DNA from 2 places in the Vagococcus changpingensis genome. Region 2 is predicted to be linked to the other one. Evidence: a T-box and tRNA genes for the amino acid it is inferred to sense, from the RefSeq annotation. Region 2 holds a T-box; the other holds one or more tRNA genes.
What was found. The T-box of region 2 lies ahead of cysS (cysteine--tRNA ligase). A T-box ahead of a tRNA ligase gene usually reads a tRNA of that ligase, here a tRNA-Cys.
Positions count from the first base shown of each region.

Region 1: it encodes a tRNA-Cys, which carries the amino acid that the T-box ahead of cysS (cysteine--tRNA ligase) is inferred to sense. The anticodon was not compared.

Region 1 is NZ_CP093384.1:108,626-115,305, forward strand. Features, by position in the region: rRNA gene MN187_RS00515 (16S ribosomal RNA) at 1-121, shown strand, start outside; rRNA gene MN187_RS00520 (23S ribosomal RNA) at 347-3,258, shown strand; rRNA gene rrf (5S ribosomal RNA) at 3,338-3,453, shown strand; tRNA gene MN187_RS00530 (tRNA-Asn) at 3,465-3,538, shown strand; tRNA gene MN187_RS00535 (tRNA-Ser) at 3,563-3,652, shown strand; tRNA gene MN187_RS00540 (tRNA-Glu) at 3,677-3,748, shown strand; tRNA gene MN187_RS00545 (tRNA-Asp) at 3,774-3,846, shown strand; tRNA gene MN187_RS00550 (tRNA-Phe) at 3,852-3,924, shown strand; tRNA gene MN187_RS00555 (tRNA-Tyr) at 3,928-4,008, shown strand; tRNA gene MN187_RS00560 (tRNA-Trp) at 4,016-4,086, shown strand; tRNA gene MN187_RS00565 (tRNA-His) at 4,098-4,170, shown strand; tRNA gene MN187_RS00570 (tRNA-Gln) at 4,181-4,252, shown strand; tRNA gene MN187_RS00575 (tRNA-Cys) at 4,262-4,332, shown strand; tRNA gene MN187_RS00580 (tRNA-Leu) at 4,341-4,425, shown strand; gene MN187_RS10565 (CtsR family transcriptional regulator) at 4,575-5,039, shown strand; gene MN187_RS00595 (ATP-dependent Clp protease ATP-binding subunit) at 5,051-6,680, shown strand, end outside.
Region 2 is NZ_CP093384.1:1,775,845-1,782,524, forward strand. Features, by position in the region: gene rlmB (23S rRNA (guanosine(2251)-2'-O)-methyltransferase RlmB) at 1-404, opposite strand, end outside; gene MN187_RS08575 (Mini-ribonuclease 3) at 385-804, opposite strand; gene cysS (cysteine--tRNA ligase) at 801-2,219, opposite strand; T-box leader at 2,271-2,481, opposite strand; gene gltX (glutamate--tRNA ligase) at 2,466-3,941, opposite strand; gene MN187_RS08590 (PIN/TRAM domain-containing protein) at 4,042-5,127, opposite strand; gene radA (DNA repair protein RadA) at 5,148-6,518, opposite strand; gene MN187_RS08600 (dCTP deaminase/dUTPase family protein) at 6,628-6,680, opposite strand, start outside.

The sequences.
Region 1 (6,680 bases), 350 kb from region 2:
TGTAACACCCAAAGTCGGTGAGGTAACCTTTTGGAGCCAGCCGCCTAAGGTGGGATAGATGATTGGGGTGAAGTCGTAACAAGGTAGCCGTATCGGAAGGTGCGGCTGGATCACCTCCTTTCTAAGGATAATTACGGAAAACACATTACGTTTTACTTTGTTCAGTTTTGAGAGGTCTACTCTCAAACAGATTGTTCATTGAAAACTGGATAGTTGAAGTTAGACATCAACATAAACCGAGAACACCGCGTTGAACAGTTTCTTTTAAAGAACTGTGAAATGTATTAACTATTATCTATCGCTAGTTAATAGTTAATGAAAAAAAGCTAACCGTAAGGTTAGAAAAGGTTAAGTGAATAAGGGCGCACGGTGGATGCCTTGGCACTAGAAGCCGATGAAGGACGGGACTAACACCGATATGCTTCGGGGAGCTGTAAGTAAGCTATGATCCGGAGATTTCCGAATGGGGGAACCCAGTATCTTTTATAGGATATTATCTAGTAGTGAATACATAGCTATTAGAAGGTAGACGCAGAGAACTGAAACATCTAAGTACCTGCAGGAAGAGAAAGAAAAATCGATTTCCTTAGTAGCGGCGAGCGAAACGGAAACAGCCCAAACCAATAAGCTTGCTTATTGGGGTTGTAGGACTCAATTGTGGTAGCTGTTGTGGATAGTCGAATCGATCTGGAAAGGTCAGCCGTAGCGGGTAAAAGCCCCGTAGATGAAATTGACAACACACCTATGAGTATCCTGAGTACGGCGGAACACGAGAAATTCCGTCGGAATCCGGGAGGACCATCTCCCAAGGCTAAATACTCTCTAGTGACCGATAGTGAACCAGTACCGTGAGGGAAAGGTGAAAAGCACCCCGGAAGGGGAGTGAAATAGAACCTGAAACCGTGTGCTTACAAGAAGTTAGAGCCCGTTAATGGGTGATAGCGTGCCTTTTGCAGAATGAACCGGCGAGTTACGATAGCATGCGAGGTTAAGCTGAAGAAGCGGAGCCGTAGCGAAAGCGAGTCTGAATAGGGCGAATGAGTATGTTGTCGTAGACCCGAAACCATGTGACCTACCCATGTCCAGGTTGAAGGTGTGGTAAAACGCACTGGAGGACCGAACCCACGTACGTTGAAAAGTGCGGGGATGAGGTGTGGGTAGCGGAGAAATTCCAAACGAACTTGGAGATAGCTGGTTCTCTCCGAAATAGCTTTAGGGCTAGCCTCGGATTTGAGAATGATGGAGGTAGAGCACTGTTTGGACTAGGGGCCCGTCTTGGGTTACCGAATTCAGATAAACTCCGAATGCCATTCATTTATATCCGGGAGTCAGACAGTGAGTGATAAGATCCATTGTCGAAAGGGAAACAGCCCAGACCACCAGCTAAGGTCCCAAAATACATGTTAAGTGGAAAAGGATGTGAGGGTGCACAAACAACTAGGATGTTGGCTCAGAAGCAGCCACCATTTAAAGAGTGCGTAATAGCTCACTAGTCGAGTGCCCTTGCGCCGAAAATGTACCGGGGCTAAACATGTTACCGAAGCTGTGGATAGAACCTTTGGTTCTATGGTAGGAGAGCGTTCTAAGGGCGTTGAAGCTGGATCGTAAGGACTGGTGGAGCGCTTAGAAGTGAGAATGCCGGTATGAGTAGCGAAAGACAGGTGAGAATCCTGTCCACCGAATGACTAAGGTTTCCTGGGGAAGGCTCGTCCTCCCAGGGTTAGTCGGGACCTAAGCTGAGGCCGATAGGCGTAAGCGATGGACAACAGGTTGAGATTCCTGTACTCGTTTGTTTTGTTTGAACAATGGAGGGACACAGGAGGCTATGAGATCGTGCGACTGGAAGTGCACGTTCAAGCAACAAGTTTTGATAAGAGTCAAATGCTTTTATCTTTAAGAACAAGTTGTGATGAGTAGGGAAATAGAGTACCGAAGTCTCAATGTCACACTGTCAAGAAAAGCTTCTAGTTAGAAACAAATGACCCGTACCGCAAACCGACACAGGTAGTCGAGGAGAGAATCCTAAGGTGAGCGAGAGAACTCTCGTTAAGGAACTCGGCAAAATGACCCCGTAACTTCGGGAGAAGGGGTGCTGAACGCAAGTTCAGCCGCAGTGAATAGGCCCAAGCGACTGTTTATCAAAAACACAGGTCTCTGCAAAATCGAAAGATGACGTATAGGGGCTGACGCCTGCCCGGTGCTGGAAGGTTAAGAGGATGGGTTAGCAATAGCGAAGCTCAAAATTGAAGCCCCAGTAAACGGCGGCCGTAACTATAACGGTCCTAAGGTAGCGAAATTCCTTGTCGGGTAAGTTCCGACCCGCACGAAAGGCGTAACGATTTGGGCACTGTCTCAACGAGAGACTCGGTGAAATTTTAGTACCTGTGAAGATGCAGGTTACCCGCGACAGGACGGAAAGACCCCATGGAGCTTTACTGTAGTTTGATATTGAATGTTTGTAACACATGTACAGGATAGGTAGGAGCCGTAGAAATCGGAACGCTAGTTTCGATGGAGGCGCTGGTGGGATACTACCCTTGTGTTATGACCATTCTAACCCGCACCACTTATCGTGGTGGGAGACAGTGTCAGATGGACAGTTTGACTGGGGCGGTCGCCTCCCAAAAGGTAACGGAGGCGCCCAAAGGTTCCCTCAGAATGGTTGGAAATCATTCGTAGAGTGCAAAGGCAGAAGGGAGCTTGACTGCGAGAGTTACAACTCGAGCAGGGACGAAAGTCGGGCTTAGTGATCCGGTGGTTCCGCATGGAAGGGCCATCGCTCAACGGATAAAAGCTACCCTGGGGATAACAGGCTTATCTCCCCCAAGAGTTCACATCGACGGGGAGGTTTGGCACCTCGATGTCGGCTCGTCGCATCCTGGGGCTGTAGTCGGTCCCAAGGGTTGGGCTGTTCGCCCATTAAAGCGGCACGCGAGCTGGGTTCAGAACGTCGTGAGACAGTTCGGTCCCTATCCGTCGCGGGCGTTGGAAATTTGAGAGGAGCTGTCCTTAGTACGAGAGGACCGGGATGGACATACCTCTGGTGTACCAGTTGTTCTGCCAAGGGCATTGCTGGGTAGCTATGTATGGACGGGATAAACGCTGAAAGCATCTAAGCGTGAAGCCCCCCTCAAGATGAGATTTCCCATTCCTTTAAGGAAGTAAGACCCCTGAAAGATGATCAGGTAGATAGGCTAGAAGTGGAAGTACAGTGATGTATGGAGCGGACTAGTACTAATCGGTCGAGGACTTAACCAAGATAGCGGTGGACCATTATATTGATACTAACTTAACATCCAGTTTTGAGTGAATCATCACTCAATAAAAAACATATAAGTGCGGTGACGATGGCAAGAAGGATACACCTGTAACCATGCCGAACACAGAAGTTAAGCTTCTTAGCGCCGAGGGTAGTGAAGGGTTTCCCTTTGTGAGAGTAGGACGTTGCCGTGCTTATATTATTATCCGGCATAGCTCAGTTGGTAGTAGCGCATGACTGTTAATCATGATGTCGTAGGTTCGAGTCCTACTGCCGGAGTTCTTTTAATTAAGGTAAAACTCAGGAGAGTTGTCCGAGTTGGCCGAAGGAGCATGATTGGAAATCATGTAGGCGGTAATAACTGTCTCAAGGGTTCGAATCCCTTACTCTCCGTATACTAAAAGAAATTATGATACTGGCCCGTTGGTCAAGCGGTTAAGACACCGCCCTTTCACGGCGGTAACACGGGTTCGATTCCCGTACGGGTCATAAAATATAATAGAAACCATAATTAGGTTCCGTGGTGTAGGGGTTAACATGCCTGCCTGTCACGCAGGAGATCGCGGGTTCGATTCCCGTCGGAACCGTTATTGGCGCAGTAGCTCAGTTGGTAGAGCAACGGATTGAAGCTCCGTGTGTCGGCAGTTCGATTCTGTCTTGCGCCATTTGGAGGGGTAGCGAAGTGGCTAAACGCGGCGGACTGTAAATCCGCTCCTTCGGGTTCGGCAGTTCGAATCTGCCCCCCTCCATATTTAAAGGGGTATAGTTTAGCGGTAGAACTACGGTCTCCAAAACCGTCAGCGTGGGTTCGATTCCTACTACCCCTGTTAATAATATGGCGACTGTGGCGAAGTGGTTAACGCACCGGATTGTGGCTCCGGCATTCGTGGGTTCGATTCCCATCAGTCGCCTTTTTATTATTGGGCTATAGCCAAGCGGTAAGGCAACGGACTTTGACTCCGTCATTCGTTGGTTCGAATCCAGCTAGCCCAGTTTTTTAAAGGCGGTATAGCCAAGTGGTAAGGCAGAGGTCTGCAAAACCTTTATCATCGGTTCAAATCCGGTTACCGCCTCTTGTTTTGCCGGCGTGGCGGAATTGGCAGACGCGCTGGACTCAAAATCCAGTGCCCATTGAGGGCGTGCCGGTTCGACCCCGGCCGCCGGTATAATTTAGTAAAAAGAGCTTTGAATGATTTCATTCAAAGCTCTTTTGGTATATACAAAGCTAATTAGTATAAATATCTAGATATATTATGTATAATAAAGGTCAATATAAGTCAATTGTTTTATGTTACGTTTGAAGGGTGAGATTTTTATGCAAAATAAAAATATGTCTGATATTATAGAAGATTATTTAAAAGAACTATTGAAGAATGAGGATATTATTGAAATAAAACGAGCTGAAATTGCTAATCAATTTAATTGTGTACCATCACAAATTAATTATGTTATTAACACAAGGTTTACTGTTCCAAAAGGTTATCGGGTAGAAAGTAAACGTGGTGGTGGTGGGTATATTCGTATTGTAAAAGTTAAATTGATAAAATATAAAACCAGAATATGTGAAGAAATTCCAGATATGATAAGTAATGGTTTGACAGACAGTGAAGCATTTGCTATTTTAAATGAACTGCAAGATAATAATCTAATAACTGTACGTGAAAAGTATTTACTTAATTCAGCGTTTAAATTAACTGGTATTAGTCGCTCGGAAGAAGAAAAATTATTGAGATCGAACATGATGATTGATGTATTAGAACGACTAACTTATGAAGAATAGGAGTGATAGGTATGGGTGAATTATTTACTAAAAGGGCTAATGAAGTTCTGAATCTTGCACAAGAAAGTGCTAAATATTTTAGACATGATGTAGTTGGAACAGAGGATTTGTTACTTGCTTTAGCGAAGGAACCAAGAGGTATTGGTGGAAAAGTAATGAGATATTTTGATATTGATGATACTTATCTGTTTGAGGAAGTTGAACAGATTGTTCAATATGGACGTTATAAATCTAAAGAAAACGAATTGCTTCCTTATTCTCCGCGAACTAAGGATGTGTTAGCTTTCGCAGGTGAAGAGGCTAAACGACTAGGGGCGCCAAGCATTGGAACAGAACACATTTTACTTGCTTTGGTTAGAGAAGATACATTATTATCTGCTAGAATTTTAAAAAATTTAGGAGTGGAACTTCCCAAGTTACGCAAAGATATAATGAGAAGAATTGGTATTACAGACAATAATAAAAATGGTAAAAATAGAAAAGCGATTAAGAATTCAGTTGGTGAAGGGACTCCTACACTAGATTCTTTGGCACGAGATTTGACACAGAGTGCTAGAGAAAAACGATTAGATCCTTTAGTTGGTCGCGAGATAGAAGTTGAACGATTGATACAAATTTTAAGTCGTCGAACTAAAAATAATCCGGTACTTGTTGGAGAACCTGGTGTTGGGAAAACAGCTATTGCTGAAGGTTTAGCGCAACGGATTATCGAATCTAATGTACCAAAAGATATGCAAAATAAACGTGTGATGATGCTTGATATGGGAGCAGTAGTTGCTGGGACTAAGTATCGTGGTGAATTTGAGGATCGCATGAAAAAATTGGTGGATGAAATTTACCATGATGGCGAAGTTATTTTGTTTATTGATGAATTACATACGTTGATTGGTGCTGGTGGTGCTGAAGGAGCGATTGATGCATCTAATATTTTAAAACCTGCATTAGCACGTGGAGAACTTCAAACAATAGGGGCAACAACATTAGATGAATATCAAAAATATATTGAAAAAGATTCTGCGTTAGAGCGCCGATTTGCTAAAATTATGGTTGATGAACCCACTGAAGAAGAAACCATTGATATTTTGACAGGGTTGAAATCTCAGTATGAAGAACATCATCAAGTAACCATAACTCAAGAGGCTGTTGAAGCAGCTGTAAAATTATCTATTCGTTACATTAATGATCGTCAGCTTCCTGATAAAGCTATTGATTTGATAGATGAGGCAGCTGCCAAAGTACGCTTGAACCAAACGGAAAAACCATCTCCAATAGTGAAACAACAACGGGTATTAGCTGATATCTATAAGGAAAAAGAAGAAGCGATTATCTCACAAAAATTTGCCGAAGTGGTTGAAATTCGAGAGATAGAAAAGAAAGCCTTAAAAAAATTAGCAAAATTAGTTGAAAAACAAGAAAAAGAATCAGCTGGTTATACACAAAAATTGACCGAAGAAGATATTGAATCTGTCATTTCTCAATGGACTGGTATTCCTTTAACACAGTTAGAGAAAAAAGAGAGTGAACGATTACTTGATTTAGAAAAGGTTATGCATGAACGTGTTATCGGCCAAGAAGAGGCTGTAGAATCTGTTTCACGTGCTATTCGACGTGCGAGAAGTGGGTTGAAGAGTCCAAATCGTC
Region 2 (6,680 bases):
GGATCCATAATACTATCTAAAATTAAGAAAAAACGATTTTCTTTTTCTTTTGTTTTTTCCAATAATTCTGATAACGATAGATATTCATATGGGGTGATTTTTAAGACAATCCCTTGATGATTTAATCCATCTACCATTTCATCCAATTTAGATTTTGGTACCCATTTGATAGAAACTATTTTTTCTTGAGCCAACTGTTTAATTTCTTCAATTTTATTTCCTTTAATGTCTTCTTGTAAAAATAGTTTATTCCCTCGATTAGCTTGCAGCGCTTCTATTGTCGCATGTTTTCCTAACACCACATCATCCATTTCTGGTGTTGGTACATCTGCTTCTTGTTGATGTTTTTTATCAAATTTTGGGCGTTGTCTGTCTGGTTTGCGTTTATTTTGTGGTTTTCTCATTATTTTTTTCTCCTATTGTTTGAATACACCATGCAATGACTTCTTCTAAACGTTTCTTTTGTTCTGTTAAGTGTAAATATCCCATCAATGCTTCAAAACCTGTAGATGATCGATACACAGCAACCGACGTATTTTTGGCACTTGTGTGGCTTTTGGCATTGCGGCCACGTCGATACATATCTTGTTCTTCATCATTTAAAAGTCCTTGTTCCATCATTTGTTCAATCAAATAATGTTGCGCTTTAGCTGATACATAGTGTGTTGCTAAACGGTGTAATTGATTCGGGCGAGTTTGCCCACTTTTCACTAAATAATCACGGATGTATGTTTCATATATAGCATCCCCCACATAAGCAAGAGTTAATCCACTTAGTAAGGTATAATCTTTTTCATTTGTCATTCACTTCTACTCCATCTTGTTCCTTGAGGGGTATCTTCTAAAATAATCCCTTGTTCTTTTAATAAATCACGTATCTCATCACTTCTAGCAAAGTTTTTTTCTTTACGTGCCGTATTTCTCTCAGAAATTAACGCATCAATATCTTCATCTAATAAATCCTCGCTACTAGCTAGTTCAATACCAAAAATAAGCACTAATTTTTCTAGCGTTTCTTGATAGGCAGATATAACTTCTTTAGAAACCGTCTCTTCTTCTAAGTAACGATTTAAGTGTTTCACTAACTGATAAACTACTGTAATACCATTTGCGGCATTAAAATCATCATCCATCTCTGTAACAAATTCCATCATCAAAGTAGATAATTCTTTTAACCAATCATGATCGTTTTCTAAAGAATCAACTGACGTTTCTAATCGGAAACTCGCATTATTGTAACTACTTTTAATACGTCCTAAATTAGTCGTTGCTTCTTTAATTGTTGTTTCATTGAAAGGCATTGGTCGACGATAATGTGTCGTTGACAAAGCGAAACGTACCACTTCTGGTGACACGTCTTTCATCAAATCATGTGCGGTAATAAAGTTACCAAGTGATTTACTCATTTTCTCACCTGATTCACCGACTGTTAAATAAGCGTTATGCATCCAATAATGAGCAAATGTCTGATCAGTTTTTGCTTCACTTTGAGCAATTTCATTTTCGTGATGAGGAAATTCTAAGTCTTGACCACCTGCGTGGATGTCTATTGTATCACCTAAATGTTTTGTTGCCATCACAGAGCACTCAATGTGCCATCCTGGACGGCCTTTTCCCCATGGAGAATCCCATGAAACCTCATGCTCTTTTGCTTCTTTCCATAAAGCAAAATCTAATGGATCTTCTTTTTTAGCTGATTCATCACCAGTTCTTTGACTAGCCCCAATTTCCAATTCGTCAATGCTTTTATTACTTAACTTTCCATAAGGTTTAAATAGTCGTGTGCGGTAATACACATCTCCTTGTGACTCGTAAGCATAACCTTTATCAATTAAAACAGAAACAAAGTCAATGATATCATCAATATGGTCAACGACACGTGGGTGCAAGCAAGCTGGTTGCACGTTTAATTTACCCGTGTCTTCTTTAAAAGCCTCTATATATTTATCTGCTAATTCTTTCGTTGAAATTCCTTCTTGGTTAGCCGTCTTAATGATTTTATCATCCACATCTGTAAAGTTTGAGACATAATTAACCTTATATCCTCTAAACTCAAAATAACGTCTAACTGTATCAAAAGCGACTGTACTTCTAGCATTTCCTATATGAATGTAATTATAAACAGTCGGACCGCACAAATACATGCTCACTTCATTTGGTTTAATTGGTACAAAATTTTCTTTTTTTCGACTTAATGTATTATATATCTGTATTCCCATATACTTGCTCCTCTCATAGATAAAAAAGAACGTCTTTTAACAAATTGTTTGTTAAAAGACGTTCTCACGTGGTTCCACTTTTCTTCATTCACTTGATACAGTGAATCTTTTTGATAACATAACGTCTATCACACGAGACAAGCTACTTACTTCACTTATCCTACTCAAAGAGGCACTTCACTGATAAATTAACACTTGTTCGCACCCACCACAAGCTCTCTAAAGACAATTTATCACTTACTTTTCTTATCCTTGTATTTCTTTTAATGCTAAATTAATATGTTCTGTTGCTTGCTCTTTACCTAATAAAAGAATCGTTTCTGCTAATTCTGGACCATGCATTTGTCCACTGACTGCTACACGAATTGGCATAAATAATTTTTTACCTTTAGCTCCTGTTTCTTTTTGTACAGCTTTAATCGCTTTTTTAATAGTCGGAACATCAAATTCTTCTAATTCTTTCAATTGAGTTTTAAATGCTTCTAATACTTCTGGCACTTGTTCATCTGATAGGACTTCTTTAGCAGATTCATCAAATGACAATGTATCATTAAAGAATAAACTTGATAATTCAACGATTTCTTTTGCATAACTCATTTGTGGTTGGTAAAGACTCACTAATTCTTCAACCCAAGCTTGTTTTTCAGCGGTTGGATTTTCTTCTACTAATCCTGCTTCAATTAAATAAGGTAAGGCCATTTCTGCCATTGTTTTTCTATCAAGTTGTTTCATGTATTGGTTACTAATCCATTCAAGTTTTTTGTTATCAAAGGCTGCAGGTGATTTACCTAAACGATCTGCATCAAAGATTTTAATCAATTCTTCTTGGCTAAAGATTTCTTCTTCACCAACTGGAGACCAACCTAACAAACTGATAAAGTTAAACATTGCTTCTGGTAAGTAACCTAATTCACGGTATTGTTCGATAAATTGTAGAATCGTTTCATCACGTTTACTTAGTTTTTTACCTGTTTCTGTATTAATGATTAATGTCATATGACCAAATCTTGGTGGTGTCCAACCGAAAGCTTCATAGATCATTAATTGTTTGGGTGTGTTTGCAATATGATCATCCCCACGTAAAACATGCGTAATTTTCATCAAATGATCATCCACGGCTACGGCAAAGTTATACGTCGGCATCCCGTCACGTTTTAAAATGACAAAATCGCCACCTACACTATCAGATTCAAATGTAATGTTTCCTTTTACAATGTCATCAAATGTGTATTCTTCGCCTTTTGGTACTCTAAAACGAACCACTGGTGTGATACCTTCAGCCTCTTTTGCTGCTTGTTGTTCTGGTGTTAAATGAGCACACTTTCCATTATAACGTGGAATTTGACCACGGCTACGTTGGCTTTCACGTTCTGCTTCTAATTCTTCTTCTGTACAGTAGCATTTGTAAGCCAAGTTACTTGCTAATAATTGATCAACTAATGGTTGGTAAATATCTTTTCTTTCGGATTGACGATAAGGACCATATTCACCTGGTTTATCAGGTGACTCATCCCAGTCAATATTTAGCCATGCTAAGTTATCTAACTGACTTTTTTCTCCGTCTTCAATATTACGTTTTTGATCTGTATCCTCAATACGAATAATAAAATCGCCATCATGATGACGAGCAAATAAATAATTAAATAATGCTGTTCTGGCATTTCCTATATGCAAATGACCTGTTGGACTTGGTGCATATCTGACACGTACTTTATTTCCCATGGTATTACCTTCCTTGTTCACGTATTATCGCTTCCTATGCTTTTAGTTTACCTTCATTTACTTAAATAGTAAAGGCACTTTCTTAAGACTTTTTTAACAATTAGTCAGCATTTATCGTTGTTTGAGAATGACTTGGTTTTGCAAAAATCATTCGACCAGCAGCCGTTTGTAATGCACTCGTTACAATAACATTTATTTTCTTGTTCATAAAGTGTTTACCATCTTCAACCACAACCATTGTGCCATCATCTAAATATGCTACACCTTGTTGGCGTTCTGTTCCATCTTTCATTACAACAACATCCATTGTTTCACCAGGTATGACAACTGGTTTAACAGCATTTGCCAAGGCATTAATGTTAAATACTGGGACATTTTGAAATTCACAGACTTTATTAAGATTGTAGTCATTTGTCACGACAATACCATCTAACAATTTAGCTAACTTAATCAATTTACTATCAACTTCTTGAATATCTTCAAAATCGCCTTCATACATTTCAACCGAGATATTTTCTTCTTTTTGTAAGGCGTTTAAGATATCTAACCCTCGACGTCCGCGAACGCGTTTCATACTATCCCCTGAATCCGCAATGTATTGTAATTCATATAAAACAAAATTTGGAATTAATAATGTTCCTTCAATGAACCCAGTTTTAGCTATATCATAAATACGCCCGTCAATAATAACACTGGTATCTAATACTTTGTATTTATGAAAATAATCATCAACTCGACGATCTAAGATGTCCTCTGATACCTTTTTTGATTTTGGCATAAAGAGCTTTTTAAAATCTTCCGTTTTCATTGTTCCAACTCTAAAACCTAAATATCCTGTAATTAACATAATAATTGCCGGAACAATTAAAGGGAGTGAATAAAATGGAACAGAAATAAGTGCCCCTAAGAGTAATCCAATAATTGTACTAATACTTCCGAATAACAAATCTGATAGACTTTGTTCTGTAATAAATTTTTCTATTTTTTTTAAACCTGATACTAAGTATCGCTCAGTTAAAGTCGCAATAATTGCAAAAATAATCGCACCAATAATTCCGTTAGTAATATCGTTATTTAACCAACTAAGTGTTTCTTGATTTGTGGCTTTCCATAGTAATGGGAATAATGCCACACCTAAACTAAATCCAACAATAGCCATCACAATCGCATATATTTTTTTCTGCATACTTATCTTTCCTCCTTTACTTAGGAAAATACTTTAAATAATGTTTCAGATAGTGTTTCAACACCAATTACTTCAATTCCAGTTGGCGGTGTCCACCCTTGCAGATTATTAATAGGAATAAAGACTCGTCTAAATCCTAATTTCTGTGCTTCTCCTACCCGTTGCTCGATACGATTTACTCGTCTAATTTCACCAGTTAACCCAATTTCACCAATAAAACAATCTTGAGGAGAAGTCCCTTTATCTTTGTAACTTGATGCAATACTCACTGCGATGGATAAATCAATCGCTGGTTCATCAAGTTTCACTCCCCCAACTGCTTTTAAATAAGCATCTTGGTTTTGTAATAATAATCCAGCACGTTTTTCTAACACAGCCATAATCAGTGATACACGGTTATAATCAAGACCTGTTGCTGTTCGTTTCGCATTTCCAAAAACAGATGGCGTTACAAGTGATTGAATTTCAGCTAAGATAGGTCGCGTTCCTTCCATTGAACAGACAATCGCTGATCCAGTTGCCCCATCAATTCTCTCTTCCAAGAAAGCTTCAGATGGATTTAACACTTCCACTAAACCAGCTTGTCTCATTTCAAAAATACCTATTTCATTGGTTGAACCAAAACGATTTTTTACAGCACGCAATATTCTAAATGTATGATGTCTGTCTCCTTCAAAATAAAGTACTGTATCTACCATATGTTCAAGCATCCGTGGCCCTGCAAGTGAGCCTTCTTTGGTCACGTGTCCTACAATGAAGATGGCAATATTGTTTGTTTTAGCAATTTGCATCAACTCAGCCGTATTCGCTCGAACTTGACTCACACTTCCAGCAGCACTTTCCGTTTCCGGATGAACCATTGTCTGAATCGAATCAATAATCACATAGTCTGGTGTCAATTGCTCGATAACTTGTTTAATGCGACCCATATCCGTTTCTGGATAAACATAAAAATCATTTGTTCCATCAGCCAACCGTTCTGCACGCATTTTAATCTGTTGCGAACTCTCTTCACCAGAGACGTATAATACATTTCCTTTTAACAGACTAAGTTGTTGAGATACTTGTAGTAATAGTGTTGATTTTCCAATACCAGGATCCCCACCAATTAAGACCATTGAGCCTGGAACAACCCCCCCGCCTAATACTCTATTTAATTCACCTAATTGTGTTTTTATACGCCGTTCTTTTTGTGTAGCGACTTCTTTTAACTTTTGCGGTTTACTCATTTCACCCGTCAAACTTACTCGACTATGCCTAGTGGGGGTATCTGAGGAAATTTCTTCCACTAATGTATTCCATTCACCACAATTAGGACAACGACCCAGATACTTTGGAGAGATATAACCACACGTTTGACAAACAAACTCATTTCTCTTTTTTTTTGCCACAAAATCATCCTTATCCTACAATTTTTAGTTCCTTATAAAATAAAATACTTATAAACGTATTTTAACATAAATTGTCCGATTCTAATAAAAACTGCGACTCTTTAGAAAATTATTTACCAGACGACCCAAATCCACCTGTCCTCTGCGTTTGTACTAAATCAT